3 regions of the Anaerobacillus sp. genome follow, and region 1 is predicted to be linked to each of the others. Evidence: predicted binding sites of a transcription regulator. Region 1 holds the regulator's gene; each other region holds the start of a gene.
The links. Region 1 encodes Rex, which represses fermentation and respiration genes when NADH is low (regulators of the CRP and FNR family bind a similar motif). Its sites were predicted from a motif close to TTGTGAAATATTTCACAA; they were not measured.
Positions count from the first base shown of each region.

Region 1 (10,757 bases):
TTGAAATGTCATTGCTAAAACCATTATTTGTTCAATTGATTCTAAAAGCGATATTAACGGGTTTTTCTCCAATTTACTATTAAATCTTATAAAACTCCCAGGTATTAAACTATCCAGACTCTCTTTACCTTCGATATCTTTGATCAATTGATTCTCATCTAAGTATGAATGTAATTTTGCAAATAAAGATGTTGGTGTGTGAACTTTCTCCTCACTTGAGCTATTTTCCTCCGATGAATTTTTTTCTATCCCCATTGCTGCTTTAATTTTTGTTTTTATTCCATATAAACCAAATCCAGCTTCCCCGTCTATGCTACCATTAGTAGTCTTCCCATCAGTCCTTGATACATTTAAATTTGTGACTTGTGAAAAACCATCTTCAATAACTGCCAATAAATCGAATACTACATTTTGGTTTAAATAAGTTGTAACTGGAAATACACCATCTCTCGATTCTTTTTTCATCAAAATACCTCCAAAATATATTTAGTACCAAGGTCAATGCAGAATGTTTGTTCTTATTGTATAACATTAGAAATTTTTGTCAATTATAAATAGTTTAATAGGTCAGATGGTTTATATGATATGTCTCTTCCTGTATTGTAAGTAGATTCTTCAAATTAAAATCATTTGTTGCGCAGTATCTAGTCTACTACGTAAAACAGGAGTTACTCCACAGTTTGTTTCTCTTAGAGAAAGTTTATCTTATCAAAGGTGGTACTTTTACATTAATTAAGTCGATACGAAACAAGAATTAAAAAGAGGCTTCTCAAAAGTTTAATCAACTAATGAGAAGCCTCTTTATACGTTTACCTTATGTTAGCAATTTGTTAGCATTTTGTAGAAATGCTCTCATAAACCCTTATCTATCAAGGGCTTGAGCGATCATCACATCATGCCGCCCATTCCGCCCATTCCAGCCATGTCTGGCATACCGCCGCCGCCTTCTTCCGGCTTGTCAGCGATTACTGCTTCTGTTGTTAAGAACATAGCAGATACGCTTGCTGCGTTTTGAAGTGCAGAACGTGTAACCTTAGTTGGGTCAACGATTCCAGCTTCAATCATGTTTACCCATTCGCCAGTAGCTGCATTGAAACCAATTCCTGGTTCTGCATTCTTTAAGCGTTCAACGATAACTGAACCTTCAAGACCAGCATTGTGAGCGATTTGACGAACTGGCTCTTCAAGAGCGCGAAGTACTAAGTTAACACCAGTTAACTCATCGCCGTCAACTTGAATTTGTCTTACAGCGTTAATAACATTAACTAGCGCTGTACCACCACCAGATACGATACCTTCTTCTACTGCTGCACGTGTAGAGTTAAGGGCATCTTCAATGCGAAGCTTTTTCTCTTTTAGCTCAGTTTCAGTTGCAGCACCAACTTTTACTACTGCTACTCCACCAGCTAATTTAGCAAGACGCTCTTGAAGTTTTTCTTTATCGAATTCAGAAGTTGTTTCTTCTAATTGTACACGGATTTGGTTAACGCGAGCTGCGATCTTTGTAGATTCACCAGCACCTTCAACGATTGTTGTATTCTCTTTCGTTACAACAACTTTAGAAGCGCGACCTAATTGAGTAATTGCTGTAGATTTAAGATCAAGACCTAAATCTTCAGTGATCACTTCACCACCAGTTAATGTAGCGATGTCTTCAAGCATAGCTTTACGACGGTCACCAAAGCCAGGAGCTTTAACAGCAACAGCTGTAAATGTACCACGAAGCTTATTCACTACTAATGTAGCAAGTGCCTCACCTTCAACATCTTCAGCAATTAATAGGATTGGCTTACCTTGTTGAACAACTTGCTCAAGGACAGGTAAGATTTCTTGAATGCTAGCAATTTTCTTATCTGTGATAAGAATATATGGGTTATCAAGAACAGCTTCCATTTTATCTGAGTCAGTAACCATGTATGGCGACGCATAACCACGGTCGAATTGCATACCTTCTACAACTTCTAACTCAGTTGTAAAGCCTTTTGATTCTTCAATTGTAATTACTCCATCATTACCAACGCGCTCCATAGCTTCAGCAATTAATTGACCTACTTCTTCATCAGCAGCAGAAATTGCAGCAACTTGTGCAATAGAAGCTTTGCTTTCGATTGGTTTAGAGATTGCTTGAAGCTCTTGTACGGCTTTAGCAGTCGCTTTCTCAATACCTTTACGTAATACCATTGGATTTGCTCCACTAGTTACGTTCTTTAATCCTTCACGGATCATCGCTTGAGCTAACACGGTTGCAGTAGTAGTACCGTCACCAGCAATATCATTTGTTTTGCTTGCAACTTCAGCTACTAATTTTGCTCCCATATTTTCAAAAGCATCTTCAAGCTCAATTTCTTTTGCAATTGTTACACCGTCATTTGTAATTAGTGGTGAACCAAATTTCTTTTCTAAAACAACATTACGTCCTTTTGGTCCTAATGTTACTTTTACAGCGTCTGCTAAAGCATCAACACCACGAAGCATTGCGCGACGTGCGTCTTCGCTAAATTTAATTTCTTTTGCCATCGTTATCTCTACCTCCTAGTTTTCTATGTAGTAGGAATAGTCCTACAGCTACTTTCATAGCTTATTTGTTTCAAAATAGAAGTATGATTAGTCTACAATCGCTAATACGTCGTTTTCACGAAGGATTAAGTATTCTTTTCCATCTAGTTTAATTTCTGTGCCTGCATATTTAGAGAAGATTACTTTATCTCCTTCTTTTACTTCTAACGCAACGCGCTCGCCGCTTTCTAGAATACGTCCCGAACCTACAGCAACAACACGACCTTCTTGCGGCTTTTCTTTCGCTGTATCAGGAAGTACAATTCCGCTAGCAGTTTTTTCTTCAGTTTCTACTTGTTCAATCACAATACGATCACCTAATGGCTTTAACAAGGAAAACACCCTCCCTCATCGAAATGATTTTAGTTGTTAGCACTCAACCATATCGAGTGCTAACACAATTATTATAATAATCATTTCAATTCTAATTTGCAAGTATTTTAACTAATTTTTTTAGGAAAACTTGGATTTTTTAACAAAAGAATTTCGACGTAAAATGCAAGCTACTAAATATAATCGAATGCAATCGGAAAAAATATCCTTCATTACTTTTGACATTTTAGAGTATATTTATACAGTAGATTTTTATGTTCTTCAAGATGTGTTAACTAAAGTTTTTCAATCTATATGTTACAATATGATAGTGTTATTTCTATTACTATAACGATTTTAATAACATTGTAACTTTACGTATAGGCAATACTAAATTCTACATTCTTTAAAAGGGAGTTTTTGTTTTGACAAAACGATATTGGCTAGTCCTGCTAACTTACATCCTGACCTTATTCTCGGTCATCATTGGTGCACCTATTTTAATGCTTATGGGAGTAGCGAAAGAGCAGATCCCAGGAATATGGACTTTATTTAGCTTTTCAATTGGCTTTATTATTATTTTACTATTGTTACGACAAGACATGGCAGAACGCCATTTAACTCGCGATCGAAGTTCAAAAAGTGATGCGGTTATTTGGTCAATTGCTGGTATTTTCATGGCATTTATGGCTCAATATGTTGCAGTCATTATCGAAGTTTCTGTTTTTGGTATTGAACCAGGTTCAGAAAATACCGAAATGATTGTCGAATTTGCCAAAGCAACTCCTGCTCTCATTTTAGTCGTTGCAGTTATTGGTCCAATCCTTGAAGAAATCATTTTTAGAATGATTATCTTCGGAACCCTTTATAAAAGGTTTAATTTTTGGATAGCGGCGATTATAAGCTCAGTCATATTTGCGGTTGTCCATATGGATTTTGAACATCTACTTGTATATGCGTTTATGGGTGTGGTTTTCTCATTCTTATATGTAAAAACAAAACGGATTATTGTTCCAATTGTCGCTCACGTAGCACTAAATAGCTTTGTCATGATTGTTCAGGTCGTATACGGAGACCGCTTAATGGAACTACAAAAAAAATTAGAAGAAATGCAAGGGTTTATTGGAGGACTATTATAAAATGAAATCAACACTTTTTTGGGCTTTTATGTATCTTTTTATGGCTGTAGCTTTTGTTTATCTAGCAATACAACAAAAAGGAAGAACCGGCGAATGGGATTTGTGGACAATAGCGTTGATGGCTATTGCTACTTATGACTTTATTATTGCAATCAAATACTTTAGGATGAAACGTAAAGTAGAGGATAAATAAAACGAGAACCTGTTGTTAACAGGTTCTCGCCTAATCCATCTAAACTAATAGTTCCCAATCCTTCAACACTGGTTGGTAGCCTTTATCCCTAATCATTTGTTGAACTTCTGCTAATGACCGTTCATCTGAGATTTCAAACTGAGCCGTACCCGTGTCGCACTTCGAATATCCACCGACTTCTGTGCTAGCACCTGCAGACATTTTCGTTACTCCTAAGTAGATGAGATTATCTCTTAACTCTTGAGGTTCTCGCGTTGATAATGTAATTCCTGATCGCGGTAAAAATAACCTAAATGCTGTAATTGCCTGAACTAGATGACGGTCCTCAACAATCGATTTTGGTTGATAATCACCTAGATGCGGTCGAATTCTTGGCAATGATAGACTAATTTCTGCATCTAAATACTTCTTTTGTAGATAATTGGCATGCATTGCTGCAAAAAACGCCTCTTTTCTCCAATCATCTAGTCCTAATAATGCGCCAACATTAATTTGGCGAATTCCCGCCTCGCAACCACGTTCAGGTGTATCCATTCGATAACGGTAGTCACGTTTTGGTCCTTTTACATGGACTGATTTATAAATTTCTTCATTATATACTTCCTGATAAACAGTAAGCCCATCCACGCCCGCTTCAACCAATTGTTTATATTCTTCAGTATCCAGTGGATTAATTTCAATCGCTACTGACGGAAAGTATTTCTTTAACACTTTTATGGAATCAGCAATATAAGAAACCGGTGTATGTGTTTTAGATTCTCCAGTTAACACTAGGATGTGCTTTAAACCTAAATCAGCCAACGCTTTCGCTTCAATTTCAATTTGTTCCATTGAAAGCTTTTTGCGCTCGAATTGATTTGTAACACTAAAGCTACAATACGTACAAAGATTTACACAGTGATCAGCAATGTAGATCGGGTTAAATAGTAAGATCGTTCTCCCGAAATGCTGAACTGTTAATTCATGTGATTTTTGGGCCATCTCTTCTAATAAGTTTTCAGCAGCAGGTGATAAAAGGACTAGTAGATCTTCTGGGGTCAATCTCTGCTTTTGCAAAACTCTTCTTACATCTACTTCCGTAAAATTTTTGAAAATAGTTTCAAAAGGTAATTCCTTTAGCTTTTCGTATTCATCGTAAAAACTCATGAGAAAGCTCCCTTCTTGTTAAGGGTTTATAGAGACCCTGATTATTTTTTGTTACTATCACAACTCTGCTTAAATTTAAATTTGTAAGAAACCTGTTAGTGGTGATGATGCTCTTGCTTGTTTCGCCACTGTGCCTACGCCTGATAAATAAGCTGTTCGACCAGCTTGAACAGCTGCCTTAAACGCTTCTCCCATCGCTACTGGATCACCAGCGGTTGCAATTGCCGTATTCACTAAAACAGCGTCTGCTCCCATTTCCATAGCTTCACAAGCCTGAGATGGTTTCCCGATTCCAGCATCAACAATTACTGGCTTTTCACATTCTTCAATTAAGATTTGAATTAACTCTTTTGTCTTCAAGCCACGATTTGTACCAATAGGCGCTCCTAGTGGCATAACTGCTGCTGCCCCTACTTCTTCTAGCTTTTTAGCGACCATTAAATCTGGGCTCATATAAGGCAAAACAATAAAGCCTTCATTAGCTAAAATTTCTGTTGCTTTAATCGTTTCATAATTATCAGGAAGTAAATATTTTTGATCAGAGATAACCTCTATTTTAATCCAATTCCCCATCCCGGCTGCTCTTGCAAGTCTAGCAATACGAACCGCTTCCTCTGCTGTTCTTGCTCCTGAAGTATTTGGTAGCAAGATCATTTCTTTTGGGATGTACTTCATAATATTTTCTTGGTTCGTATTAAAATCAACACGACGCATGGCTACAGTGATGACTTGCGATTGTGAAGAAGCAATTACTTCTGGAATTAAAGCATCGTTATTAAACTTTCCTGTTCCAATTAATAGTCGGCTATTTAACTCTACGCCACCAATAGTTAATAAATCTTTTGTCATTGTTTCTCCTCCTAAGGATTGTTTTAAATGAATACTAGCAAACGACCTAGATTTTTCTCTCAACAGTTGAATGTACAAAAAAGACCACATCATACTCGATGCGGCCTTAAAGACATGTAAAGATAATTCAATACAAAACAGTCTTCCCTCCGCTGGCATGATCCAGATCAGGTACACGGTCTGTGACAGATTAGTCATCTTCTCAGCCTAGTCTTCTAGGCTCCCGTAGCTGTGAAACATATTCTTTTTTTCATCATAACATAGATTACTAATTAGTTAATACTAAATAGCTCTGTAAATTTATTTTTTCGTCTTCTAAGCAGATAATATTTTTTTACTTTCTTGTTCTTCACTAGCTTTACCTAACAGCCAGCCAAAAGGCACAGTCAAAAGAGCAATAACTCCTAACAGTAAGAAACCCTCATTAATTGCTTGTAAGCTAGCTTCTTCCATTGACCCTACATTAGGAAAAACTTGTACTTTACGAACCTCATAGAAAACCGAGATAAAGACGATGCCTAAAGCCGAGCTAATTTGCCTTAGGACATTATTCATCGCGGAACCCCTTGAAATGAACTTCTCAGGTATCGCATTCATTCCCGCCGTTGTTGCAGGCATTGTTGAAAAGCCTTGACCAATCCCACGCATTGCCATAAAGACGAAAATCAAAATTAAAGATGTTTCCATCGTTATAAACCCTAAGAGCATAGTAAAAATTGCAGTTATTAATAATCCGGAGGTAACAACTAGCTGAGGACCATTACGATCTAGAAGTCTACCACCAACTGTCATAAAAATACCTGTAAAAAGTGCTGCAGGTAGGAAAATTAATCCCGTTACGATTGGTCCTAGACCATAAACATGTTGAACTAATAATGGAATAAGAAATATCCCTCCAAATAGTGCTAACGATGTCGAGATTGAAATCCAAACACTATAGGTATAAGCCTTATTTTTAAAAATCGTTAAATCTAGCAAAGGTTGTTCAATCCGTTGTTCAATTTTCACAAAAAGATATAGCGATATTATCCCAATAAAAATTAATGCTAGATTAGCTGGTTGAACTAGATGTTCTAATGCTGAGACTCTCCCTAGAGCGTATAGTATTGCCCCAACACCAACGGTAACCGCCACGAAGCCCCACTTATCAAAAGTAATCCCTTTTACTCTATTCGTATTCTTTAAGTACTTCCAACCAATTAAAATACCTAAAAGTCCGGTTGGTACATTAACTAAAAATAGCCATTGCCAACTACCTTTCTCAATAATAATACCACCAATCGTCGGACCAATAGTTGGTGCCATCATCGCAGCAATTCCCCAAATTCCAGTTGCGAGCCCTCGCTCATGTCTAGGGAATACTTCAAATATAAGTGCCATTGACAGTGGCATCATAATTCCACCGGCAACTCCTTGAATCCCACGGAAAAATATAAGTGAACCTAGATCCCATGAAAATGATCCTAAAACAGAACCGATGATAAATATTAATAATCCGATTAAATAAAGTTTCTTCTTTCCAAATTTATCTCCTAAGTAACCGGTTAAAGGCATTGTTATTCCCATCGTTACCATGAAGATTGTAATTACCCAGCCAGTAGATACTGCATCAGCACCAAACACCTTCATTAAATGAGGAACTGCCGGATTTAACATACTATTGTTTAAAATAATTGTGAAAGTACCCAATAAAACAGCAATTACGACAAGCCACTTTTCGGGGAGTAAATTTCTCATTTTAATTTCCTTTCGTTTACCGAAATATATTCTTTCTTTACTATACCATGTTAGCTTACTTATTAGAATAAAAACCCCTTATTATTGAAATAAAAAAAGGTTACCACTTTGAAACAAAAGTGATAACCTCCTATATTCGTGTCTAGCGCAATAACGTTCCCATTTTACATTGGGTAATGCTTAAGAAAATAAATTAATGACTGAAGTTCAACAGATAAATCGATGTGATGAACTCGAACATTAGTAGGGACCGAGAGTCGAGCTGGTGTAAAATTTAAGATCCCTTTTATACCAGAAGCTACTAGACGATCAGCGACCCTTTGAGCAACCGAGACCGGTACAGTTAAAATTGCTACCGTAACAGATTGATCTAACACTTTTTCTAGATCATCTAAATGATGAATGGGAACACTTCCAAGTTCTTTCCCTACTTTATTTGGATCGACATCAAAAGCCATTTGAATTTTTGTACTATTGTTCTTTGAAAAATTATAATGTAAAAATGCTGTTCCTAAGTTCCCGACACCGATTAATGCAACATTTGTAACCTCATCTTGATCTAAGGTTTTTCTAAAAAAAGACAACAGGTAATTTACATTATACCCATACCCTTTTTTACCTAGAGCACCAAAGTAAGAAAAATCACGGCGAATTGTTGCTGAATCTACCTTCACTGCTTCACTTAATTCCGAAGAGGATACCCGTTGCTTTCCTGACGCTTGTAAATTTTCTAGGAATCGATAATACAAAGGTAATCGTTTTGCAGTCGCTTGAGGAATTTTCGTTTGATCAATATTCATAATTCTGCCTCCAACCTGTACCTTCAAAACTAGAAGGACAAAACATAATCAATGGGTTTCTCCCCATTCATTCAATCCTCACTTACTATCTTTCATTGTTTACCAATTCACAAATGGTTACTGAAAATCATTAGTTTCAACTTTAAATTGAGCTTTTTAAATAAGGATTTACTCTACTTCTTTCTCTCGTTTAAAATCGCCGCTTTTGCCGCCTGTTTTTTCAACTAAGTATGTAGGTCCAATAACCATTCCCTTATCTACCGCTTTGCACATATCATACACTGTTAAAGCTACCGCAGAAGCAGCGGTTAACGCTTCCATTTCTACCCCTGTACTACCCTTTGTTTTTACTTTTACATAAATATTTAGTTTGTGATTTTCTTCTTTTGTACTCCAATCAAACGTTACATCAACACCTGTTAAGGCTAGTGGATGACACATTGGAATCCAGTCCGCTGTTCTTTTTGCAGCCATAACTCCCGCAACTTGAGCTACTCCGAGAACGTCCCCTTTTCCTATTGAACCTTCTTGAATTTTCTCAAAGATTTCTTTACTAACTTCGACACTCGTCTGGGCTAAAGCGGTTCGAACTGTCTCGTGCTTCTCTGAGATATCGACCATTTTCGCGCGGCCTTGTTCATTAAAATGAGTAAACGATGACATATCAAATGTCCCCTTTCAATTCATCACAAATATATTGTACACCATTTTGTCAATTTTGTAATCGTTTCAAAAGTTGTAACGTAAATGAAATATAGTAAATTACCATGACAATTCTAGTTCTCTTAAATGCTAACGGTAAAAGTATTATTTGCTTGTCCACAATCGATTACGGTACACTAACTGTATGATTATAATTGATTGTGCGCTAGATTGCTACTAATGTTAGGATGATGAAATAATGATACTTTTACAATGTGTTCAAATAACAAAAAACTTCGGTGCTGAACCAATTCTATCCAATATAAAGTTAGAAGTCCAATCCAAAGATCGAGTCGCCATTGTTGGACGTAATGGTGCTGGAAAGTCTACTCTTTTAAAAATTATTGCTGGAAAACTTTCCTATAGCTCAGGGGATATCATCATACCTAAAGATGTGAGCCTTGGCTATTTAGCTCAAAATACAGGCTTAGAATCGACTCGCTCGATTTGGGATGAAATGTTAACGGTGTTTGAACCGCTTATAAAAATGGAGAAAGAACTACGCGAATTGGAAATGAAAATGGCAGATCCAGATTGTATAGGCAATGAAAAAGTATATGAGAAAGTTTTAAAAGACTATGATCTTCTCTCAGAAAGTTTTAAGGCTAAAGGTGGCTATAAATACGAAGCTGATATCCGTGGTATTTTATCTGGATTGCACTTTTCTGATATGGACTATTCTACGACCGTCTCAACTTTAAGCGGAGGGCAAAAAACCCGTCTTGCACTAGGGAAGTTATTATTAACTAGTCCCGATCTTCTTATATTAGACGAGCCGACAAATCATTTGGACTTAGAAACTCTTGCTTGGTTAGAACAATATCTACTTCATTATGAAGGTGCTATTTTAATCGTGTCCCATGATCGCTATTTTTTAGATAAGGTTGCTAATGTAGTGTATGAAATCTCTAGAACACGAGCAACAAAGTTCGCTGGAAACTATAGCTATTACCTAGACGAAAAAGAAAAACGGTACGAAATCGAGTTGAAGCAATACGAAAAGCAGCAAGATGAGATCGAAAAGCTACAAACATTTGTGGAAAAAAATATTGCCAGAGCATCGACAACTAAGCGAGCACAGAGTCGCCGTAAGCAATTAGAACGAATGGAACTGTTAGACCGCCCTCAAGGTGATGAAAAATCAGCTCGGTTTTCGTTTCAGATCATGAAACAAACAGGAAATGATGTCCTTAGAACCGAACAACTATCTGGAGGATATGATAGTCCATTGTTTAAAAATCTTAATTTATCGATAAACCGTTCTGAAAGCATTGCCCTCCTTGGTCCAAACGGAATCGGGAAATCGACGCTTTTAAAAATTAT
Region 1 is NZ_JBKBWN010000030.1:3,555-14,311, forward strand. Features, by position in the region: gene ACK4M9_RS21685 (DUF6414 family protein) at 1-465, opposite strand, end outside; gene groL (chaperonin GroEL) at 889-2,517, opposite strand; gene groES (co-chaperone GroES) at 2,605-2,889, opposite strand; gene ACK4M9_RS21700 (CPBP family intramembrane glutamic endopeptidase) at 3,294-4,007, shown strand; gene ACK4M9_RS21705 (YdiK family protein) at 4,009-4,200, shown strand; gene thiH (2-iminoacetate synthase ThiH) at 4,240-5,346, opposite strand; gene ACK4M9_RS21715 (thiazole synthase) at 5,422-6,195, opposite strand; TPP riboswitch at 6,322-6,432, opposite strand; gene ACK4M9_RS21720 (MDR family MFS transporter) at 6,511-7,932, opposite strand; gene ACK4M9_RS21725 (redox-sensing transcriptional repressor Rex) at 8,097-8,732, opposite strand; gene moaC (cyclic pyranopterin monophosphate synthase MoaC) at 8,901-9,395, opposite strand; gene ACK4M9_RS21735 (ABC-F family ATP-binding cassette domain-containing protein) at 9,634-10,757, shown strand, end outside.

Region 2 (10,757 bases), on a different contig from region 1:
GTAGCATCGTTTTCACCTTAAATAACCCTTTCACGAATTTTTCCACCGATAAAGTCGACCATAACGACTAGGACGATAATAACTAAAATATCCATAGCCACCGACTTATATAGAAACGATTGAAAATGGTTAAAGAGTAGTTGTCCAATTCCGCCCGCACCGATAAATCCTAAAATTAACGAAGTTCGTATCGCAACTTCAAATCGATAGAAAAAATGACTTAACACATTTGGCCAGATTTGTGGAAGGATTGCAAATAAGACGGCAACCCACCTTGTTGCCCCAACGGATTTCATCGCATCCTGAGGTCCAGGATCTGCAGATTCGATCAGTTCAGAAATTAATTTCCCTAAAACACCGATGTTATGTAGCATGATGGCAAGTACTGCTGGGAAAGGACCGAGCCCAAGAGAAACGACAAATATTAATCCAAAGACGATTTCTGGAATTGAACGAAGACCACTGAGCATCGAGCGATTAAAGCCATATAACAAGAAGTGACGACTAGTATTTTTGGCAGCCATAAAACTGAGGGGAAGGGCAATTAGTAAAGCAATAAATGTTCCTAAAAATGCCATTGCCAGAGTCACAATAGATGCATCAACTAGACGTCGTAGAATGGACCAATTTGGCGGGAAAAACTGATCACGAATAAAATAAAACGTATTTGGTATGTTTTTTAATTTTTCAAATTGAAATTGTGTGATTTCCATACTATACAAAACAGTTATTAATAAGATTAGTCCGATAAAAATAAACTTCGGTTTAAACCAAACCATAATTTGTTCTCCCTATTGATTAATTATGTGAAAGAGGAACGCCGCAGCATTCCTCTTTAGTATAGCATTTCATCGCTCTCTTAAAAATTATTTATCACCTAAGTCGTCATCCATACGCCCATCGATAATCGCGGCATTACGGATCGCTTCGTAGTCTTCGTTAGATGCAGTTGTAAATGCAGTAGCTCCAAAAGCATTTAGAATGTCTTCGTCAGTAATACTCATGAATGCCTCTTGAAGTGCTTGAATTGTCGCTTCGTCCATGTTCGGACGAACAGCCCATGGATATTGGAAAATTCTTTCTGATTTCCAGATGATTTTGTAATCTGCCTCGTTGATAGCACCTGAGCGAATTCTTGCTTCAAAAATAGCACTATCAATTGCACCAACGTCGACACTACCATTTAAAACAGACTGGGCAGTTATATCATGGCTACCAGTATAAGTAACAGCTGCAAAATCATAATCATCCGCATCACGGAAAACGCCACGCTCCTTTAACTCAACACCAGGAATTAAAGAACCGGATGTAGAAGAAGGACTTCCAAATGCCAAATCAATCGTTGACTTATCTGCTAATAACTCATCAAGAGTTTCCCAAGGTGCATCAGCTTTTGTAATGAAATAAGAGTGGTAATAGGGTTCCCCATTTACTAATTGTGTAATGATTGCTTTTGCGCCACTTCTTTCGTGAGCGATGACATAGGTCAAAGGACCAAAATAAGCCATATCAATATGCTCATAATTAAGCGCTTCAACGACACCGTTATATGCAGGGTAATGATCAATTTTTACCGGTCTACCAAGTTTCTCTTCTAATTCAACTTTAAGCTTTTCTATCGCAGTTTCCATTTCACCTTCAGATTGCGATGGAATTAAGCCAATAACTAATTCGCCTTTTTCTTCACTTGCTTCAGTGCTTTTTGGAGCACCTTCGTTAACTTCTGCTTCATTAGTTTCTTCTGCTTTACCGCCACATGCAGTAATTAATAGAATTAAAGAAAAGAGCAGCATAAATAATCCTTTTTTCATCTCTGTCTCCACCTCGATAAGTAATAGTAATTTGCTAAATAACAAATTATTATTAAGATACCATAAGAAGTGCTTTAAAGCCAATCATAATACTTGGAAATGAAAATTAACTTTGTAAAAAAATCACAAATTTAACAAAAGTCGAACTCTGTCAAGGGTTGTCACAGTGTACTATGTAAGGTATGATTAGAAAGATGTAAAATAATCATATATTAGGAAATTAGTAGATAAAAATATGGGGGCATTTCCGAAAGTCCAAAAAATAGGAGGAGGTGCAAAATTGAAACGAATGGTGCCAAAGATAGTATTAGTTAACTTTAGTATTTTAATAGCATTTTTGATCCTCACCGGTTGTGGTTTGACAAAAGAACAAGCGTTAGACTATGCAAAAGAATCTTTTGAAGTTGGTGTTTTAGAGGAACCGCAAGAGCCAAATGAAGCAACAGATCTTTTTAGTTATTATCTTCCCTCAGAATTAATTGTTGAAGAAAAGGCAGAAAACAACCTTATTTTAGGCAAGGACAATCAGGTGTTTTTAATTTTTTCTAATCCTGCTGAAACTAAATTAAGCCAAGTCAATTATGAGCAAGATCGTGTAGTTGAGAATACTGCTTTATTAGTAGAAACAACAGAAGTTGATGGAAAGTTTGCATATATTATAGTCTCCCCTTTTGAAGATGACGATTACAAAGTCATTGTAGGAATTGGGGGAGAAAAAGGTACAACAGTAACAAATCTAGCAAATTTAAAGGATAGTGTTGACACACTGCTAGAAATTATTAACTCAATAAACTATTAATTATTTAGGCTGTCTTTTGGTCATCATTTTGACTAATTTAGACGGCCTCTTTTTTAAATTGGTTAGAAATTCCAGTTGATTTGAATTTTTTGTGAAATTATTCACAAACTACTATCATATTAATTTAATAATTGTATAATAAGGTGAAATGATTACATCTAATGAATTGGTGGTGGAGAAATGGTTTGGGTACAGTTTTTAATTGTTTTAGCTTGTATTTTAGTAGGTGCTAGGATCGGCGGAGTTGGTTTAGGAGTAATGGGTGGAGTTGGTTTGGCAATTTTAACATTTGGTTTTCAATTGTCACCGACAGCGCCTCCAATTGACGTTATGTTAATGATATTAGCAGTAATTACAGCTGCTGGTGCATTACAAGCATCCGGTGGGTTGAATTATCTCGTATTGTTAGCAGAGAAAATGCTTCGCAAAAATCCAGATCGCATTACATTTATGGCACCTGTAACAACGTACTTATTTACTTTTTTTGCAGGAACTGGGCATGTTGCCTACAGTCTTTTACCCGTAATTTCAGAGGTTGCCCAGGAATCAAAGGTAAGACCTGAACGCCCACTTTCGATTGCAGTTATTGCATCACAGCAGGCGATTACAGCTAGTCCTATATCTGCAGCGACGGTTGCTTTATTAGCAATCCTTGCACCATTTAATATTACACTTCTACAAATCCTTGGAATCACTATTCCAGCAACTTTTCTTGGGATAATGATTTCTGCCTTTTTCATTAGTAAAAAGGGGAAAGAGCTTGAAGATGACCCTGAGTATCAACGTCGTCTAAAAAATGGTTTAATGCCAATGAAAGAAGCTCGAGCGAAAGGAACAGTTACAAAACATTCAAAACTATCCGTTTACCTGTTTTTATTTGGTGCTATTCTAGTTGTTCTTTTAGGTAGCTTCCCAGAATTACGACCGTCATTTGATGTTAATGGAGAAGTGACGCAATTATCGATGCCTTATGCCATTCAAATTATTATGTTATCTGTTGCAGCAATTATGATTCTATTATGCAAAGCTGATGTCGAAAAAATTGTAACTGGAAATGTTTTTAGAGCGGGTGTCGTTGCTGTTGTTGCTATCTTTGGGATTGCGTGGATGGGAGATACATTCTTCCAGGCGAATATCGCAGTCATCCAAGACCAAATTCAAAATGCAGTATTAACAGCGCCTTGGCTATTTGCTTTTGCACTGTTTATATTATCAGTCCTTTTAAATTCTCAAGCAGCTACTGTTCGTGCTTTAATGCCGCTAGGAGTGACGCTAGGAATATCACCATTCTTCTTAATTGCGATGTTCCCAGCCGTAAATGGATATTTCTTTATGCCAAACTACGGACCGCTACTTGCAGCCATAAATATGGACCAAACAGGCTCAACGAAAATTGGCAAATATATATTTAATCATAGCTTCATGACTCCTGGACTTATTACGAGTTTCTGTTCAGTAGCGATTGGTTTCATCCTTGTTTTAATTTTCTATTAAAAAACTATTAATTCCTAAACAAAAAAAACTCTGCTTGTCCCAAAATACTTGGAACGGGCAGAGTTTTTTTGATAAAAAAGTTTTTAGAGCCTGTCGCTGGATTTCCTTAAACAACGTACGTTGTCAATTATTGATAAATGAAATAAACTAGATCGGTAAATAATTAAGGTAATTCTATTATAGGCAGGTGGAGCAATTGAGAAAGTTCTTACATAAAAAGGGTGTTGAGTTGTCATTAAAAGTTTATTTCGTTACAGCCCTCAGTTTTATGGCCCTAGGGCTATTTTCATCATTAATCATTGGTTTAATTATCCGAACAGCAGGTCAACAAATACCATACTTAGAATTTTTAGTTCCAATGGGACAATTGGCTATGGATTTCATGGGGCCAGCAATTGGTGTGGCAGTTGCTTATGGTCTAAAGGCACCTCGCCTTGTACTCTTTCCAGCAGTTGTGATTGGTGCAGCAGGTGCAGCTCTCGGAGGCCCAGCCGGAGCGTTCATAGCAACACTTTTTTCAACTGAAATTGGAAAACTTGTTTCAAAAGAAACACGATTAGATATTATTATTACCCCGTTTGTGACGATTGCAGCGGGCTATGCTGTAGCAACAACGATCGGTCCGGTCATAGCAAGTGGGATAGATTACTTTGGAGTGTTAATTATGTGGGCAGTAGATAGGCAGCCATTTGTAATGGGGATTTTAGTTGCGATGCTGATGGGGCTAGCTTTAACAGCACCAATTTCTAGTGCTGCCATTGCTTTTATGCTTGGTTTAGAAGGGATTGCTGCTGGTGCAGCAACGGTCGGTTGTGCTGCACAAATGATTGGGTTTGCTACTAGCAGTTACCGGGAAAATGGGATTTCAGGGTTCGTAGCTCTTGGTATCGGTACGTCTATGTTACAAGTCGGAAACATTGTAAGGAACCCAGCGATCCTCATACCACCAACTGTAGCAGGAATGATATTAGCACCATTTGCTACAATCGTTTTTAAAATGGTTAATAATCCAGCTGGAGCAGGTATGGGGACGAGTGGTTTTGTTGGACAAATTATGACTTTTACGGAAATGGGTTTCTCGTGGGAAGTGTTCTTTCCGGTGTTATTACTTCATTTTATTGGTCCAGCTGTGATAAGCTTATTTTTATCAGAAGTATTAAGAAAAGCTGGCCTTATAAAATTTGGTGATATGAAAATCGAACAGTGAACTATGCGAGTCCATTGTTCAAGTATAGGGCTCTAATGTACGATAAGGTAAAGTCAAAAAAATGGAGAAATGTTAGGGGGAATATATATGCAAACTCTCGAATCAAAAGAACTGTATTTTTCTAAAATTAAAGATGGACTTTCGGTCGTTATGTTTTCAGCTAATTGGTGTCCTGATTGCGTTGTAATTGAACCAGTCTTACCAGAAATCGAAGCGAACTTCTCTAATTTTACATTTTACTATGCAGACCGAGATACATTAATTGATCTTTGTAGTGAATTAGGTATTTTTGGAATCCCGAGCTTTATAACATATCAAGACGGGAACGAAATTGATCGTTTTGTTAGCAAAGACCGTAAATCAAAGGAAGAAATTGAGTTGTTTTTGCAAAGATCGTTAGAAAAAACAGGGGGCTTATAAAACATGAAGCCATTAGAAATTAAACGTGAGTTAGAAACAAGGTTACAAGCTCCCAATCGAAGGATTTCATATAATAGAGACGAGCAACAGCTAAGAATTGAAGATACAACTGTAAAAAAGGGAGTTACCCTCTCAATATCGAAGCTTGCTGCAAAATGGTCAGCCAAAAAAGAAGAAGCAATTGAGGAAGCTGTTCATTACGTTGAGTCAGCATTAGAAGCAATGGCAACACCAGTCACATTAAAGGGAAATGAAAAAAATATTTTCCCTGTCATTCGCTCAACATCATTTTCTACTCATTCAGGAGAAGATAAAGAACTTTTATTTGAAGAACATACAGCTGAAACAAGGATATATTATGCGATTGATAGAGGTGTAACATTTACGCTCCTTACGAAGGAAATGGTTGAGGATGCCCAGCTAGAGCATTCAAAAATAAAAGAAATGGCGTTATTTAACGTTCGATCTTTAAAAACAGATGCCAAAAAAGATGTAGTAGCTGGAAACACTTTTTACTTTATCAATCATAATGACGGCTATGATGCTAGTAAAATTTTGAATGATCAATTATTAAAGCAGTACGCAAAAATAGCCGAAGGTGAACTAGCTGTAGCAGTTCCTCACCAAGACGTTTTAATAATTGCAGACATTAAAAATGAAACTGGCTATGATGTTCTCGGCCAAATGGTGTTTTCATTTTTCTCTAGTGGACGAACGCCGATTACAGCATTACCATTTATCTTCGAAAATGGAAATTTTGAACCAGTGTTTATTCTTGCTCAAAGAAAACCAAAAGAATAAAAGCAAAAAGGTGAGTATCGAGACTCGCCTTTTTTGAATCCAATACCTGAATTTTATTAGCTAGGTAGATTCTCACAATCTCAAAACTTGTACAGAAAAAACTAGTGGTTTTTTCCTTTTTTGCGTTATTATTAAGTTAGCACAAGTGAATTTTTGAACTTTTGAATTAGATGGAAGAAATACATCATGCAAAACTATAATTCAAGATTCGACTTTCTACATTCAATATTATGGAAAAGGTGATTTTCATGTTTAACCGATTAAAAACTACATATAAAAAAGTTCACTCTTTTTTATTTGGGCAAGAAGAAGAGCATATACATACGCGAGATGAAAGAAAGCAGTATTATGGTCGCGTAAAGCAGGAAACTGAGGCAGAGGCGCGAATGATCCATCAATATCCAAAGCATGGGAAATTTCGTTTTCCTCTTGCTGTCGACGAAACTGATGTTGTTGAGCCTAAAAGAGAACGTTCCACAAATCGGAAAGTTAACAAAATAGTACCACAGAGACAAACTACAGCCAAACAACCGATCAATAAATTAAAACTAGAAACAAAAGAAGAGCAGTCTACGCCTAAGGTTGCTACTACGAAAATTCAAGAACGGAAAAAATTTCAGGGGGTGAACTTCAAAGCCCGTACGATTCCTTCACCGATTTACGCTTTCGATAAACCCCCTGAAACTATTAGGAGCGAACTAGCCGAGATAGAGGAAGTAATTGAAAGTAATAATGTGCAAAATGATTACTTTCAATTTGAAGAAGAGTTTGTTAGCCCAAACTGTAAGGTGACTAATGAAGAGAACGATGACCTAGAACTAGTTCTATATGAAGCGGTAGATGACGAGAGAGAAGAGATTGATTTTAGTTACGATACAACCGAAGTAAATAGTGAAAAAGTTAATGGAGAAGTGGTTGATAGGGAACTATTTGTCGCAAAGGTAGATAGCCAATCGCAAGAAGAAGAATTCGAAAGTCAGTTCGAGGCTGAAGATCATTCCGAGATAGAGATGGCACAATTAGAGGCTTCCACTGAAGTACTGTTAGAAGAAGAGTTAACCAATAATACTCACGAGGACTTTGTTGAGCTAGAAGAGTATGAAGAGTATGAAGAGGTAGTTGAGGAAATAACGAATGACCAAGATGAAGTAGTTGCAACTACTGAACAAGACAAGCTTGTCGACTTTAGTAGAGAAGAAGAGATGGCGGAAAAACGAGAAGAGCTTGAACAATTATCAGCTCCACTGAATACAATTAACTATGAAACTCCAAAAGTTGATGGCAATGAACCTAGGAAAACAGTCGTTCCGTTTAACGTTTTAATGTTTCATAAGGATCGTGTGGCCCAAAAGAAAAATGAGGTAAAGACACCACAGGTCAAAAGTTATCAATTTCCAACATTACAATTATTAAATATTCCCCCAAGGCAACCAGATAATAGTCATCAATGGTTAGAGGAAAAGCAAGAAATATTGGAGCAAACATTAGCAAATTTTAATGTTTTAGCAAAGGTTGTTGGTGTGACGAAAGGTCCTTCAGTTACTCGTTTTGAAATACAGCCGGACCCAGGAGTAAAGGTTAGTAAAGTAACTGGCTTAACGGACGATATTAAATTGAGTTTGGCAGCGAAAGATATTCGGATGGAGGCACCTATCCCAGGTAAGAATGCTATTGGCATTGAGGTGCCAAATGACGTAAGTGTTCCTGTAGTTATTAGAGAGATTTTACGAAGTAATGAGTTTCTAAAAGATCCTTCTCCACTTACAGTTGCTCTTGGGTTAGATATTGAAGGGAAGCCAATTGTTACTGATTTACAAAAGATGCCTCATGGATTAATTGCTGGTGCAACAGGTTCTGGAAAAAGTGTATGCATAAATTCTATTTTAATTAGTATTATGTTTAAGGCGACACCTGATGAAGTAAAGCTGCTACTTGTTGATCCAAAAATGGTTGAACTTGCTCCATATAATGATATTCCGCATCTAGTTACTCCAGTAATCACCGATGCAAAACAAGCAACAATTGCGTTGAAATGGGCAGTTGAGGAAATGGATCGCCGCTATGAGTTATTCGTACAAAATGGAGTTAGAGACATTAAACGATATAACGAGGTAATGAAAACAGATAATGATCCAAATCCGGCGATGCCATTTATTGTTATCATTATTGATGAACTTGCAGATTTGATGATGGTTTCACCACATGATGTTGAAGAAGCGATTTGTCGTATTGCTCAGAAAGCAAGAGCTTGCGGAATTCATTTGCTGTTAGCCACACAGAGACCATCAGTAGATGTGATTACAGGATTAATAAAAGCTAATATTCCAACGAGAATTGCTTTTTCCGTGTCATCACAAGCAGATTCTAGAACAATTATTGATTCGGGTGGTGCCGAAAGATTACTTGGAAAAGGTGATATGCTCTTGTTTGAAAACGGAGCATCTAAGCCAGTTCGTGTCCAAGGAAACTATGTCTCAGATGAAGAAATAGATAGAGTAATCGCTCTAGTAAAAGAGCAACGAAAGCCGAATTATTTATTTGATAAAGAACACCTAATTAAAACATTTGAAGCGGGTAGTGATCAAGAAGACGACCTGTTTGAAGAAGCTTGCTATTATGTATTAGAGCAAGGAGGCGCATCGTCATCTAGTTTACAACGGAGGTTTCGAATCGGTTTTAACCGAGCGGCAAGACTTATCGATATGATGGAAGCAAGGGGGATTATCTCTGAAGCGATGGGTTCTAAGCCGAGAAATGTCCTCGTTTCAGAAGAGGAGCTGTCTGATCGAATGTAAAAGAGTGACAGGTAAAAGTGAAGGGGAGAGTTACTTTAGCTAATCTCCAGACAAAAAAACTAGTAACATTCTTCCTCTTCGTTTACAATAGAATAAAATAAGGTATGTCTACTAAAAAACTATACCTTGTTTTCTTTAAAAAGGTTTAATATGATTTATATGTTAGTGTTTTTTTGGTAATAATTTAATAAGGGATGTACTGGTAAGAGAGAACCAATTTTTACTTTAAGTTACACAGTATTTGAGTCCAGCTATACCATACTTTTTATAAGGAGTGGTCACGATGCAAGAGATTCAATTATCAAGCTTAGTAAAATCTATTTCTCCTCAATGGCTTTCCTTATTGACGGAAGATGAACTGAACATGCTCATCGTATTAAAGCATGGATTTACCAATTTAAACGAATGTGACGTGAAAGAAATCATTGAAGCCGCAATACTAGAGCAACATAAAGGTGTTCTTCACTAAAATTTTCACAGTGCCTGTGCCAGGATGTTTGTCTGTCACAGGCATTCTAACATTCTTATAGAAACTCAGAACTCGTTCTAGAAAATAGTGTTTATTATAGAAAAAATATTTTCAAATTACAAGGGGTATTGGTATGAAAGAGATAAAACTTAAGGTAGAAGGAAAAATAAAAAGATTAACAAATAATACGTTTAAGTTTGACGAACGTGTTCGTGAAGGGTGGTTTTCAGCAGTATACTTTCTGAAAACGAGCGAAATCGTAGATCGTTTTAAGAAGGATAATGTTGTTACAATGCAATTTTTTCAGAAAACTGACGCTGTTCTGTGCGGGACTGATGAAGTTATCGCATTAGTTAAGACGTTTGCGAAAAATACGGACGAGCTTGAAATTCATTCTTTAAAAGATGGTGATAAAATTCAGCCGTTTGAAACGGTCTTAACAATTACCGGTCCGTATCAAAATTTCGGATATTTAGAAGGAATCATTGATGGTATCTTAGCTAGACGTACTTCTGTTGCGACGAATGTATACAATGTTGTTAAGGCAGCTAGTTTATCTGGGGTTAAAAAGCCTGTCATCTTTATGGGAGATCGTGATGATCATTTTACTCAGCAAGCTGGTGACGGATATGCAGCTTACATAGGAGGTTCGATTGCTCAAGCCACACATGCGATGAATGAATGGTGGGGGAAGAAAGGTATGGGGACGATGCCGCACGCCTTAATACAGTTGTTCGAAGGCGATGTCGTGGCAGCAACGAAAGCATATAAGGAAACCTTTCCAGAGGATGACCTTATGGCTCTTGTCGATTATAATAACGATGTTATTACCGATGCCCTTAAAGTAGCTAGAGAATTTGGCAGCGAGTTGAAAGGTGTTCGTATTGATACATCAAGAACGATGGTTGACCAATACTTTTTTAGAAATCCAGACGTTTTAGGATCTTTTGATCCTCGTGGA
Region 2 is NZ_JBKBWN010000004.1:258,305-269,061, forward strand. Features, by position in the region: gene phnC (phosphonate ABC transporter ATP-binding protein) at 1-7, opposite strand, end outside; gene phnE (phosphonate ABC transporter, permease protein PhnE) at 18-779, opposite strand; gene phnD (phosphate/phosphite/phosphonate ABC transporter substrate-binding protein) at 867-1,811, opposite strand; gene ACK4M9_RS07345 (hypothetical protein) at 2,092-2,610, shown strand; gene ACK4M9_RS07350 (anaerobic C4-dicarboxylate transporter family protein) at 2,791-4,104, shown strand; gene ACK4M9_RS07355 (PTS sugar transporter subunit IIC) at 4,301-5,311, shown strand; gene ACK4M9_RS07360 (thioredoxin family protein) at 5,399-5,731, shown strand; gene ACK4M9_RS07365 (DUF1444 domain-containing protein) at 5,735-6,532, shown strand; gene ACK4M9_RS07370 (DNA translocase FtsK) at 6,781-9,327, shown strand; gene ACK4M9_RS07375 (hypothetical protein) at 9,611-9,796, shown strand; gene ACK4M9_RS07380 (nicotinate phosphoribosyltransferase) at 9,930-10,757, shown strand, end outside.
Region 2: the regulator Rex is predicted to act here: its motif matches at 2,700-2,717, upstream of ACK4M9_RS07350 (anaerobic C4-dicarboxylate transporter family protein).

Region 3 (10,757 bases), on a different contig from region 1:
ATACTTTTGTAGTGTTTGCTGAACACGACGAGCCACTTCATAGTGCTCTTTACCAACAATTTCAGGAGCAAGTGCTCTTGAAGTTGAAGCAAGCGGATCTACCGCAGGGTAAATACCCATTTCTGATAGCTTACGCTCAAGGTTTGTTGTTGCATCTAAGTGAGCGAAAGCTGTAGCAGGAGCCGGATCCGTATAGTCATCGGCAGGTACATAGATCGCTTGGATCGATGTTACAGAACCTGTTTTTGTTGATGTGATACGCTCTTGAAGCTGACCCATTTCTGTTGCTAGAGTTGGCTGATAACCTACCGCTGAAGGCATACGGCCCAGAAGGGCTGATACTTCAGAACCTGCTTGTGTAAAGCGGAAGATATTATCGATAAATAATAATACGTCTGCACCTTGATCATCACGGAAATATTCTGCCATTGTTAAACCAGTTAAGGCTACACGCATACGTGCTCCAGGTGGCTCATTCATCTGACCGAATACCATCGCCGTTTTCTTAATAACTCCAGAATCACTCATCTCGTGGAAAAGGTCATTTCCTTCACGAGTACGCTCACCTACACCTGCGAATACTGAAATACCGCCATGCTCTTGAGCGATGTTATTGATTAATTCCTGGATTAATACTGTTTTACCTACACCGGCACCACCGAATAAACCAATCTTACCACCCTTAATATAAGGAGCTAGTAAGTCTACAACTTTAATTCCTGTTTCAAGAATTTCTGTTGTAGTTGATAGTTCTTCATATTTAGGTGCAGATCTATGGATCGGGTCTCTTCTTACATTGGCCGGAACCGGCTCATCTAAGTCGATGTTTTCTCCTAATACGTTAAACACACGACCTAACGTTACTTCACCTACTGGTACTGAAATTGGTGCACCTGTATTGATTACTTCCAATCCACGGACAACTCCGTCTGTAGAAGCCATCGCAACTGTACGAACTGAATCGTCACCTAAGTGAAGAGCAACTTCTAATGTTAACTCGATATCAACTTCACCAGCATTTTGTGCTTTGTGAGAGATCTTTAAAGCGTTATAAATCTCAGGTAGTTCACCGCGGTTGAACTTTACGTCAACAACAGGTCCCATTACTTGAGTTACGCGTCCTTTGTTCATAATTTTTCCTCCTAACTTCCATTCAAGCAGAGATAAGGTTATTCAAGGGCCGCCGCTCCACCAACAATTTCTGTAATCTCTTGTGTGATTGCAGCTTGTCGGGCACGGTTATATTTGAGTGTAAGGTCATCAATAAGCGCACCAGCATTGTCTGTTGCCGAGCTCATTGCAGTCATCCTTGCACCGAATTCACTTGCTTTTGCATCAAGAAGCGCACCAAAGATTAAGCTTTCCGCATAATGTGGTAATAGCTGTTCTAGGATTACATCTTCATCTGGTTCGTAAATATATTCTGGAGTTGCTGCGTCTGATGATAGTTCAGTTAACGGTAACAGCTTAGTTTCTGTTACGTCTTGTTTAATCGGGCTGACAAAGTGATTGTAATAGACAAACAATTCGTCAAAGATTTCATCAGTAAACATTTGAACTGTTGTGCTTGCGATATTTTTAATATCTGCATACGTAGGGTTATCGGATAATCCAACGATTTCCTGAATTATTGGCATTCTGCGTTTCTTGAAAAAATCGCGGCCAATACGTCCCATCACAATTAAACCGTACTCATCAGGTGATTGATGACGTTCCTTAATCATGTTCATTACAGCACGAAGTATTGAACTGTTATAAGCACCAGCTAAACCACGATCAGACGTAATAACGATATAACCTGTTTTATTTACTGGGCGTTTCTGCATCATCGGATGTGTTTTTTCTGAACTGCCACCAGCAATAGAGACAACAACATCACGAATTTTATCAGTATAAGGCTGAAAGTTTTGGGCCTTCAGTTGCGCTTTGTTAAGCTTAGCAGCAGACACCATTTGCATCGCCTTTGTAATTTGCTTCGTCTTCTTTGTAGATGTAATTCTATTTTTAATATCTCTTAAAGAAGCCATGTTCCGTTCACCACCTTTATTCTAAACTGGTATCCCATTTTTAGAGGATTTCAAAAAGCAATTCCTACCTTTTGATCAGCTCTACTATTTTGAACTTACGAAGTTTTTCTTAAATGCTTCAATTGCAGCCTTCAGTTCAGTTTCGTCAGGCAGTTTACCAGTTGAACGGATTTGCTCTAGTAGATTTTTGTTGTTGTGATCGAAGTGCGTGTAAAGTTCTTCTTCAAAACGTTTCACATCTTCTATTGCGATATCGTCTATGAAACCTTTCGTTAACGCAAATAGAATTAGTACTTGTTTCTCAACAGCAAGTGGCTCATGTAGGCCTTGCTTTAGTACTTCAACTGTACGTGCACCACGGTTAAGCTTCGCTTGTGTCGCTTTATCTAAGTCTGAACCGAACTGCGCGAATGCTTCTAATTCGCGGTAAGATGCTAAGTCTAGACGTAGTGTACCAGCAACTTTTTTCATTGCGTTAATTTGAGCAGAACCCCCTACACGAGATACTGAAAGACCTGCGTTAACCGCTGGACGTACCCCTGAGAAGAAAAGATCTGATTGTAAGAATATTTGTCCATCTGTGATTGAGATAACGTTTGTTGGAATATACGCAGAAACGTCACCTGCTTGTGTTTCGATGAATGGTAGTGCAGTTAATGAACCGCCACCCTTTGCATCACTTAACTTAGCTGCACGCTCTAATAAACGTGAGTGTAAGTAGAATACATCCCCTGGATATGCTTCACGACCTGGAGGACGACGAAGTAATAATGAAAGCTCACGGTAAGCAGATGCTTGTTTTGTTAAATCATCATAAATAACTAAAACATGCTTACCATTGTACATGAAGTGCTCGCCCATCGTTACCCCAGCGTAAGGTGCTAAGAATAATAATGGTGCTGGTTGAGACGCACTCGCTGTAACAACAATTGTGTAATCAAGGGCACCTTGTTGGCGAAGTGTTTCAACAACACCTGCAACTGTAGATTCCTTTTGTCCAATCGCAACATAGATACAAATCATATTTTCATTCTTTTGGTTAATAATTGTATCAATAGCGATTGCTGTTTTACCTGTTTGGCGGTCTCCGATAATTAACTCACGCTGACCACGACCAATTGGAATTAAAGAGTCGATCGCTTTAATTCCTGTTTGAAGTGGCTCGTGAACTGATTTACGATCCATTACTCCAGGAGCATTGTATTCAATTGGACGAGTTTCAGTTGTTTCAATTGGTCCTAAACCATCAACAGGTTGACCTAAAGAGTTAACTACACGACCAAGAAGTGCTTCACCTACAGGAACCTCCATGATACGGCCTGTTCTTTTTACCTCATCACCTTCACGAATATCTGTGTAAGGGCCAAGAATAATAATCCCGACAGCATTTTCCTCTAGGTTTTGAGCCATACCCATTACACCATTAGAAAACTCAAGAAGCTCTCCAGCCATCGCATTTTCTAAACCGTGTGCTAATGCAATACCATCCCCAACTTGGATAACGGTACCGACATCATTAATTTCAACTTCAGACTGATAGTCTTCAATTTGCTTTTTTATAATTAAGCTAATTTCATCAGCTTTGATGCTCATATCCTTCACCCCTATCTACTAACGTTTTCCAGAAATCATACGACGTTCAATACGTCTTAGTTGGTTTAAAACGCTTCCATCATATATACGATCACCAATACGGACTTTAAAACCGCCGATTAATTCAGGATCAACGATATTATTAATGGTAAGTCTCCCTTTTCCAGATATTTTTGAAAAAGTTGCTTCAAAAGCAATCTTTTCAACATCTGTAAGTGGCTTAGCAGTATATACTTTCGCTTCTGCAACACCTTGCTCTTCGTTTGTAAGCTTCAAGAATTCTTCTACCATTTTAAAAAGAATCCCCTCACGCTTTTTGTCGATGAGAAGGAATAATGTATTTAGCAACGTATCACTAATTTGCCCTTGAAAGCTTGCTCTCACAAGATCTTTCTTTTCGTTTAGCGACACTTTCGGATGTTTGAAGAACGTATCAAATAGATTGGTATTTTTTACGACTTCACTTACAACCTTCAACTCTTCTGTCGTTTGAGCTACCGTATTTTGCTCTTTTGCTAGTTCAAATACAGCTATAGCATACCTTTTTGCTACGTGATCTTGTTTCATAGATCTTCGCCTACTTCTTTAAGGTAATCTTCGATAAGCTTAGATTGAGCCTTCTCGTCAAGTTCCTTCTCGATCACTTTTGTTGCTACTAAAACAGAAAGAGACGCAACTTGCTCGCGTAATGCCGAAACAGCTTGTTCTTTTTCTCTTTTAATTTCAGCTAATGCTGCTTCCTTCATTCTTTCAGTGTCAACTTTAGCTGATTTAATCATCTCTTCTGTTTGTTGCTCAGAAAGTTTTTTCGCGTTTGCAATAATACTTTGAGCTTCAGTACGAGCTTTTTGAATTTCTTCACGTTGTTCTACTAAGTATTTTTCTGCTTCTTCACGGTTTCTTTCTGCAGAAGTAATTTGATTTGCAATATGCTCCTCACGCTTTTGCATCATCGCAATGATTGGCCCAAAAGCGAACTTTTTAAGTAACATAAGGAGAATCAAGAATACTACTAGTTGATAGACCGCGTTGATCCAAGGAATATTTGTAAACAAAACATTCTCCTCCTTTTCTAATCTTACATAAGGAATGGCGAAGATTGATCAATAGTAACCTTCTCCGCCATTTTTTTAAAAATTAAAAGATTAAGCGTTACCTAAGATTAAGAATGAGATAACGATTGCAAGGATAGGAAGTGCCTCTGCTAATGGAACACCAATGAACATGATTGTTTGAAGTGAACCTTTGATTTCCGGTTGACGAGTAACTCCTTCTAAAGTAGCACGAACGATGATTGCTACCCCAAATGCCCCTGCGATTGCTGCTAATGCTGCTACGATTGCCGCTGATAAAAATACCATGAAAAAATCCTCCTTTAAGATATGAAAAATTAGTTTTTTTTATTATTACGCCCTGAATGAACAAGACAAATGGAAAAACAATGTTATACAAGCTTTGTTGCTAACTTTAATGATCTTCACTGACTTTATGTGACATATATACCATCGTCAACATACAGAAGATGAACGCTTGAAGTGAACCAATGAAAATACTAAATGCTTGCCAAATCATAAGCGGTATTGCTGTACCAAATGCCAGCAAAAAGCCACCCGTTCCTAGACCTACCAGCATCATCATTAGAACTTCTTTTGCATAAATGTTACCGAAAAGACGCATTCCAAGCGTTAGTGTGTTAGAAAAATCCTCAATAATCTTGAACGGAAATAAGAATGGTACCGGACGGAAATAGTCCTTCCCGTATTCTTTAGGACCTTTAAGCTTAATGCCATAGTAATGGGTTAACAGAATGACAAATGCCGCTAAGGACAACGTCAATACTGGGTCTGATGTCGGTGATTTCCACCATACTTCATAAACACCCTCAGCAATCTTTGACTTAATCTCGAAAGGAACACCCAACATGTTGGCGACAAATACATACAAAATAATTGTTAAGCCAAGCATGACAAAGTTCTTTCCGACTTTCCAGTCCATATTACTATTAATAATGTTCTTAACAAAATCAACTAGCCATTCTAAAGCATTTTGTGCACCTGTTGGTTTCATTTGAATTCTACGCGACATAAAAAAACAAACAAAAAAGACAATTGCTGCCGCTACCGTTGTCATTAAAATACTAGACATATTGACGTCAAGACCGAATATTTCCCTCATGGGAGGTTTTGTTACCAATTCGTTTCACCTCTTTTCATACTATAGATGTTTAAGTTGAAATAATGAATTAACTAATATGATGATATAGGTTAGCATTAAACCTATGACCACACTTATAAAGTGGAATTTATCGGGGTATTGGATCGCGATATACACTGCGCCTAACACTAGAGCAAAACGAAATAGGGTTCCTAACGATAACTTTGCTCGTCCGATTTCCATCGATTCGCCTAACCTTTTCACTTGAAAATATGTACTCCATAAATTGCTCAAGCTGATGACAGAACCTAACAAAAGCCCAAGAAAAATGGAAGTGTATGTAGTTGTAAAGGCTAAAACCACGAAGAAACCCATAATAATAGCTGCATATACTGTATAGCGCTTAGTTAAAGATATATAGTCCACGATTACCAATCTTCTCCTTAGAGAAACAGATGCTACTAGCCTTGTTCCCCTTGATCTCTCATTGATCCTGTCCCTTAAAAAAATGCTTTACAGCGATAACAACCCCGTAAGTACCAGTTCCAAGGCCTATAAAAAGTCCAATAATGAGAAATACTGATTTTGTTTCAAAGTAGTTGTCAAGCCATCTACCACCAAAAACACCTACTAGTATCGAACCTAGCAAATAGGAACTAATCGTAGACATAAGGGCAAGTGATCTCATTGTTTGTTTAAAGCGTTCAGGATTTTGCATAAATACCCCTTATTTATGTTCGAAGTATAAATTGAAAAACTTTAAACTACACTCTAAACATTGAAAAACTGTTATGTAACAAATGGAAGTACTATGCAGAGAGAGTTCTTAATGTAAACCCTATCATTATGTCCTTTGTAATCGTACAATAGGGTCTAACATCTGTCAACGGATTTACAAAATAAAAAAAATTAAGTTAACTTTATTTGCACAGTGCTAACTCCCATTCTAAAATAGGACAATTCGGTGAAAAAAGTTTACTATTTCACAAAATCATTATAACTTATATTGACAAGAAATGTTCAACATATGCAACATTTTTTTTGTGGTAAATGTTTGAAATTAAAAATACGGTAAAAACCATAACTCTATTTTAATTAAACATTGTGCCTAACCACAAATTTTAAGCAGTTTTTTATGCAGAATGCTACTTTAACAACATAAATAGCATTCTGCTTCTTAACCTTATCTAATATGCATGTTATGCCCAGATATTTTCTCTATATCCTCACCGATATAAATTGTTGTTTCAATAAGATCTTCTTTTCCTTCTTTCATGGCGTAAACGAGTGTTTTATAAATACCTTCCTCAAGTTGTAAATCATCTAATTCTACTTCGAGTAGACCGCGATCAACATCTTCTTTTACATCTAGATATTTAATAAATTGGAACGTGTCAGGATCGTACAGGGCAATACCGACTTCTTCCGCTCCCCCCGGCAAATAAATTTCGTAACGATATTCGCCTTCCTCATCGCCAAACTCAAATGAGAATGCCATTAGACGAGGGTAGTTCGGTTCTTCAATAAAAAACATGTATGGAACGCGAACCGGGTCTCTACCACCTTCAACGACAAACTCACCGTAATGAATACCTGATTGAAAAACAGCTGGTAAGATGTCGATCGTGACCGGGACTTGCTTTTCTTCACCCGGTTTCAATGTAATAGAAAAAGGTACCTTCCATTGAATTCCGTCTGGGACGATAAAAGGCGGCTTAACGTGATATGTCCGCGTTCTTTGAGATGTGTTTTTGATGGTTATCTCTACTTCTTTTAAATGCCTCGATTGCTCCCTTGTCCATTTCCCAAATCCAACTGTCCCTGGGTATACTAGCGTCTCAGCTTGCACTGCCTTTCCTACTTGAATACGACCTGTTCCTTGTTCATGCGGAGAGTACGGCTTCCCTTCCTTATCTTCAATAGGTTTTGCTGTATTCATAATTGCTGCTTTTATTTCATCAGGAGTCCAATCTGGATGAGCTTGTTTAACTAAAGCAGCTGTTCCTGCGACATGCGGCGCAGACATACTCGTTCCGTTTAACCCTAAGTACCCTTTAGGTATCGTACTATCAATTGCAACACCAGGCGCAACAACATCAGGCTTTACCCCCCACGTGTGGGTAACTGGTCCTCTTGAACTAAATGGGGCAATTTGATCTTCTTCCTTTCGATAGATCGTGCGCAGATAATTACTCTCCTTTAGATCAACCTTGTCTTTTAGCCATTCACCATCTTCTTTTGAAATCGAAACTACAGGAATATCTAACTGCATTTCTAGTGCACCCATAAATGGCCCTGGCGTATTGTTGTAAATAATGACACCTCTAGCACCAGCAAGTTGGGCAGTTTTTGCCTTTTCAACAAAAGGAATTACACCTCTTTTAACAAGCACAAGTTTATTTTTGACGTCTTTCATATCCTCAGTTCTACCGAGCCCTACTTCTTTAATAGGAATATCTCTTTTAAATGTCCAAGGCTTTGAACCTACCAACATATTCAGAGCTATTTCGCGATCTTCACTTTCATAAGTTAAATAAGGTACTTTTAATGGAGGTGTAGAAGCTCCTACAGAGATTGCTCTCAGTGATGTACCGGGTGATCCTACTGTCCACATATTTGGACCACTATTACCATTAGACGTCACGGCTATTACACCTTTTTCAACTGCTTTATCTAAAGCAATACTCGTTGGCCAATCAGGACCGTTCACCGTATTGCCTAAAGAAAGATTGATTATGTCAACGCCATCGTCCACTGCTTTCTCAATGGCTTCGATAACCTGTTCTGTCGTCCCTTTTCCACCGGGACCTAAGGCTCTATAGGCATATATTTCAGCTTCCGGAGCAACGCCTTTTATTTTCCCATTCGCAGCAATAATACCAGCTACGTGAGTACCATGGATGGTAGAAAGACCTTGCTCCTTCGTCGTCTCCATCGGGTCTCCATCTTGGTCAACGACGTCGTATCCACCCTTGAAATTTTTCTTTAAGTCTGGGTGTTCGTAATCAATGCCAGTATCTATAACTGCAATTTTTATCCCTTTACCGGTTAGGCGTTGCCCTTTTTTATCTAACTTGCCTCGGATTTTGTCACCACCAATGAACGGCACACTTTCATCCAATGTTACTTCATATGTTCGTAATGGATCGATTCGTTTAATGCCTGCAATCTTTTCAAGCACTTCAATATCCTGCTTTTGTATTCCTAAAGAAAAACCGGTAAATAGCGACTGAAATATTTTTCGAAGTTGGCTATTAGGAAGTTCTCGTTCAATCTGGGTCAATATCTCATTTGGATTTCCCTCGACCTCTACCATAACGACTGTCTCTTCTTCGCCATTTCCTTTGTTTGTTGGAGGGCGTTCTGGAAAAGTTGCCGCTAAAACTTGTTGTATAAAGCTAACTGTAAATATCAAGGTCAATAATAATATTTTTTTCATCCGATTCCGTTTTTCCCTCCCTGTTTTTATTGAATTTCAAGTATTTTTAGTGCACTTAGATAGTTAAGTAAAACCGTGTAGTAGCTAATTTCTTAAAAGCATGAAAATCATTCCTTTTGTATAATTAGCTTTTTTAGCGTTCCACATTATGACAAAAACATGCGAATGTTTTACTCGGTAAGGACTTCCTAATACAAAGTACTCAGAAAAAGAACAAAGCACAAACGCCCTAGTATGCCCCGACAATTCTGTCAAGCATCTTAAAACATATAAGATCCTAAAAAAACAAAAAGATCTGCACCGCTTTTAGGAAGCGAGATACAGATCTTTTATTAATATAGTTGATATACATATTCCTTTTAAAAAATGGAATAGATTTACTTTGTTCCGAATAAACGATCTCCAGCGTCACCTAAGCCTGGGACGATGTATCCTTTTTCATTTAACTTTTCATCCATTGCCGCTAAATAAATATCTACATCCGGGTGTTCCTTTTGGACAACTTCTACACCCTCTGGAGCAGCTATTAAACACATCAATTTAATATTCTTGGCACCACGTTTTTTTAATGAGTTGATGGCTTCTGCAGCTGATCCCCCTGTAGCAAGCATCGGGTCGATAACGATAAACTCTCGCTCCTCCACATCTGTTGGAAGCTTTACGTAATATTCTACCGGCTGTAATGTTTCAGGGTCACGATATAAGCCAACATGTCCAACTTTTGCAGCTGGGATTAACTTTAATATTCCATCTACCATCCCCAAACCTGCACGTAAAATAGGAACTAAACCTAATTTTTTCCCAGCGATCGTTTTTGACTTTGCCGGTCCGACTGGCGTTTCTACAGTTACATCTTTCAGGGGAAGATCACGAGTAATTTCAAATGCCATTAATGCCGCCACTTCGTCTACTAGTTCACGAAACTCCTTAGTCCCTGTACTCTTATCTCTAATGTACGTTAATTTGTGTTGAATTAATGGATGATCAAAAACAAATACCTTACTCATCTGCTACCCGCTCCTATTCTTTAGAGTTATGTACTATAAGTTAATATACCACGTTAACTCTTTTTTGCTCCTTGAAGATTTTACATAAAAAGTACGATAACTTCAAGAAATAATTAAAAAGTCTCCACATATTGTTGAAAATTCGCCGATTTACTCATCTTTTGTAGACTGATCATTGCATAACTTAACTTGTTAATTTATTTTTCTAAGAATTTACTAGCGAAAATCACTCACTTACTAGCCAAATCATGTGACTTTCTAGCCAAACGACAAAAAAGCACAAAGTTCGACAACTGACACTTTGTGCTTTTTTTATTTTTATAAATTTGGATATAAAGAATGTTTGCTCATGAGCGCAGCAACACGCTCTTTTGCTTCAGCAAGCTTTTCTTCATTTTCAATATTTTTTAACGTTAATGCAATAATTTCACCAATCTCGTCCATATCTTCTAACCCCAATCCACGGGATGTTACTGCTGCTGTACCGATGCGAATTCCGCTAGTAACAAATGGACTTTGTGGATCGAATGGAATGGT
Region 3 is NZ_JBKBWN010000010.1:151,156-161,912, reverse strand. Features, by position in the region: gene atpD (F0F1 ATP synthase subunit beta) at 1-1,131, opposite strand, end outside; gene ACK4M9_RS15055 (F0F1 ATP synthase subunit gamma) at 1,170-2,027, opposite strand; gene atpA (F0F1 ATP synthase subunit alpha) at 2,112-3,620, opposite strand; gene ACK4M9_RS15045 (F0F1 ATP synthase subunit delta) at 3,639-4,187, opposite strand; gene atpF (F0F1 ATP synthase subunit B) at 4,184-4,675, opposite strand; gene atpE (F0F1 ATP synthase subunit C) at 4,766-4,981, opposite strand; gene atpB (F0F1 ATP synthase subunit A) at 5,088-5,795, opposite strand; gene ACK4M9_RS15025 (ATP synthase subunit I) at 5,835-6,200, opposite strand; gene ACK4M9_RS15020 (AtpZ/AtpI family protein) at 6,259-6,492, opposite strand; gene ACK4M9_RS15015 (S8 family serine peptidase) at 6,958-9,213, opposite strand; gene upp (uracil phosphoribosyltransferase) at 9,591-10,220, opposite strand; gene ACK4M9_RS15005 (serine hydroxymethyltransferase) at 10,539-10,757, opposite strand, start outside.
Region 3: the regulator Rex is predicted to act here: its motif matches at 6,746-6,763, upstream of ACK4M9_RS15020 (AtpZ/AtpI family protein).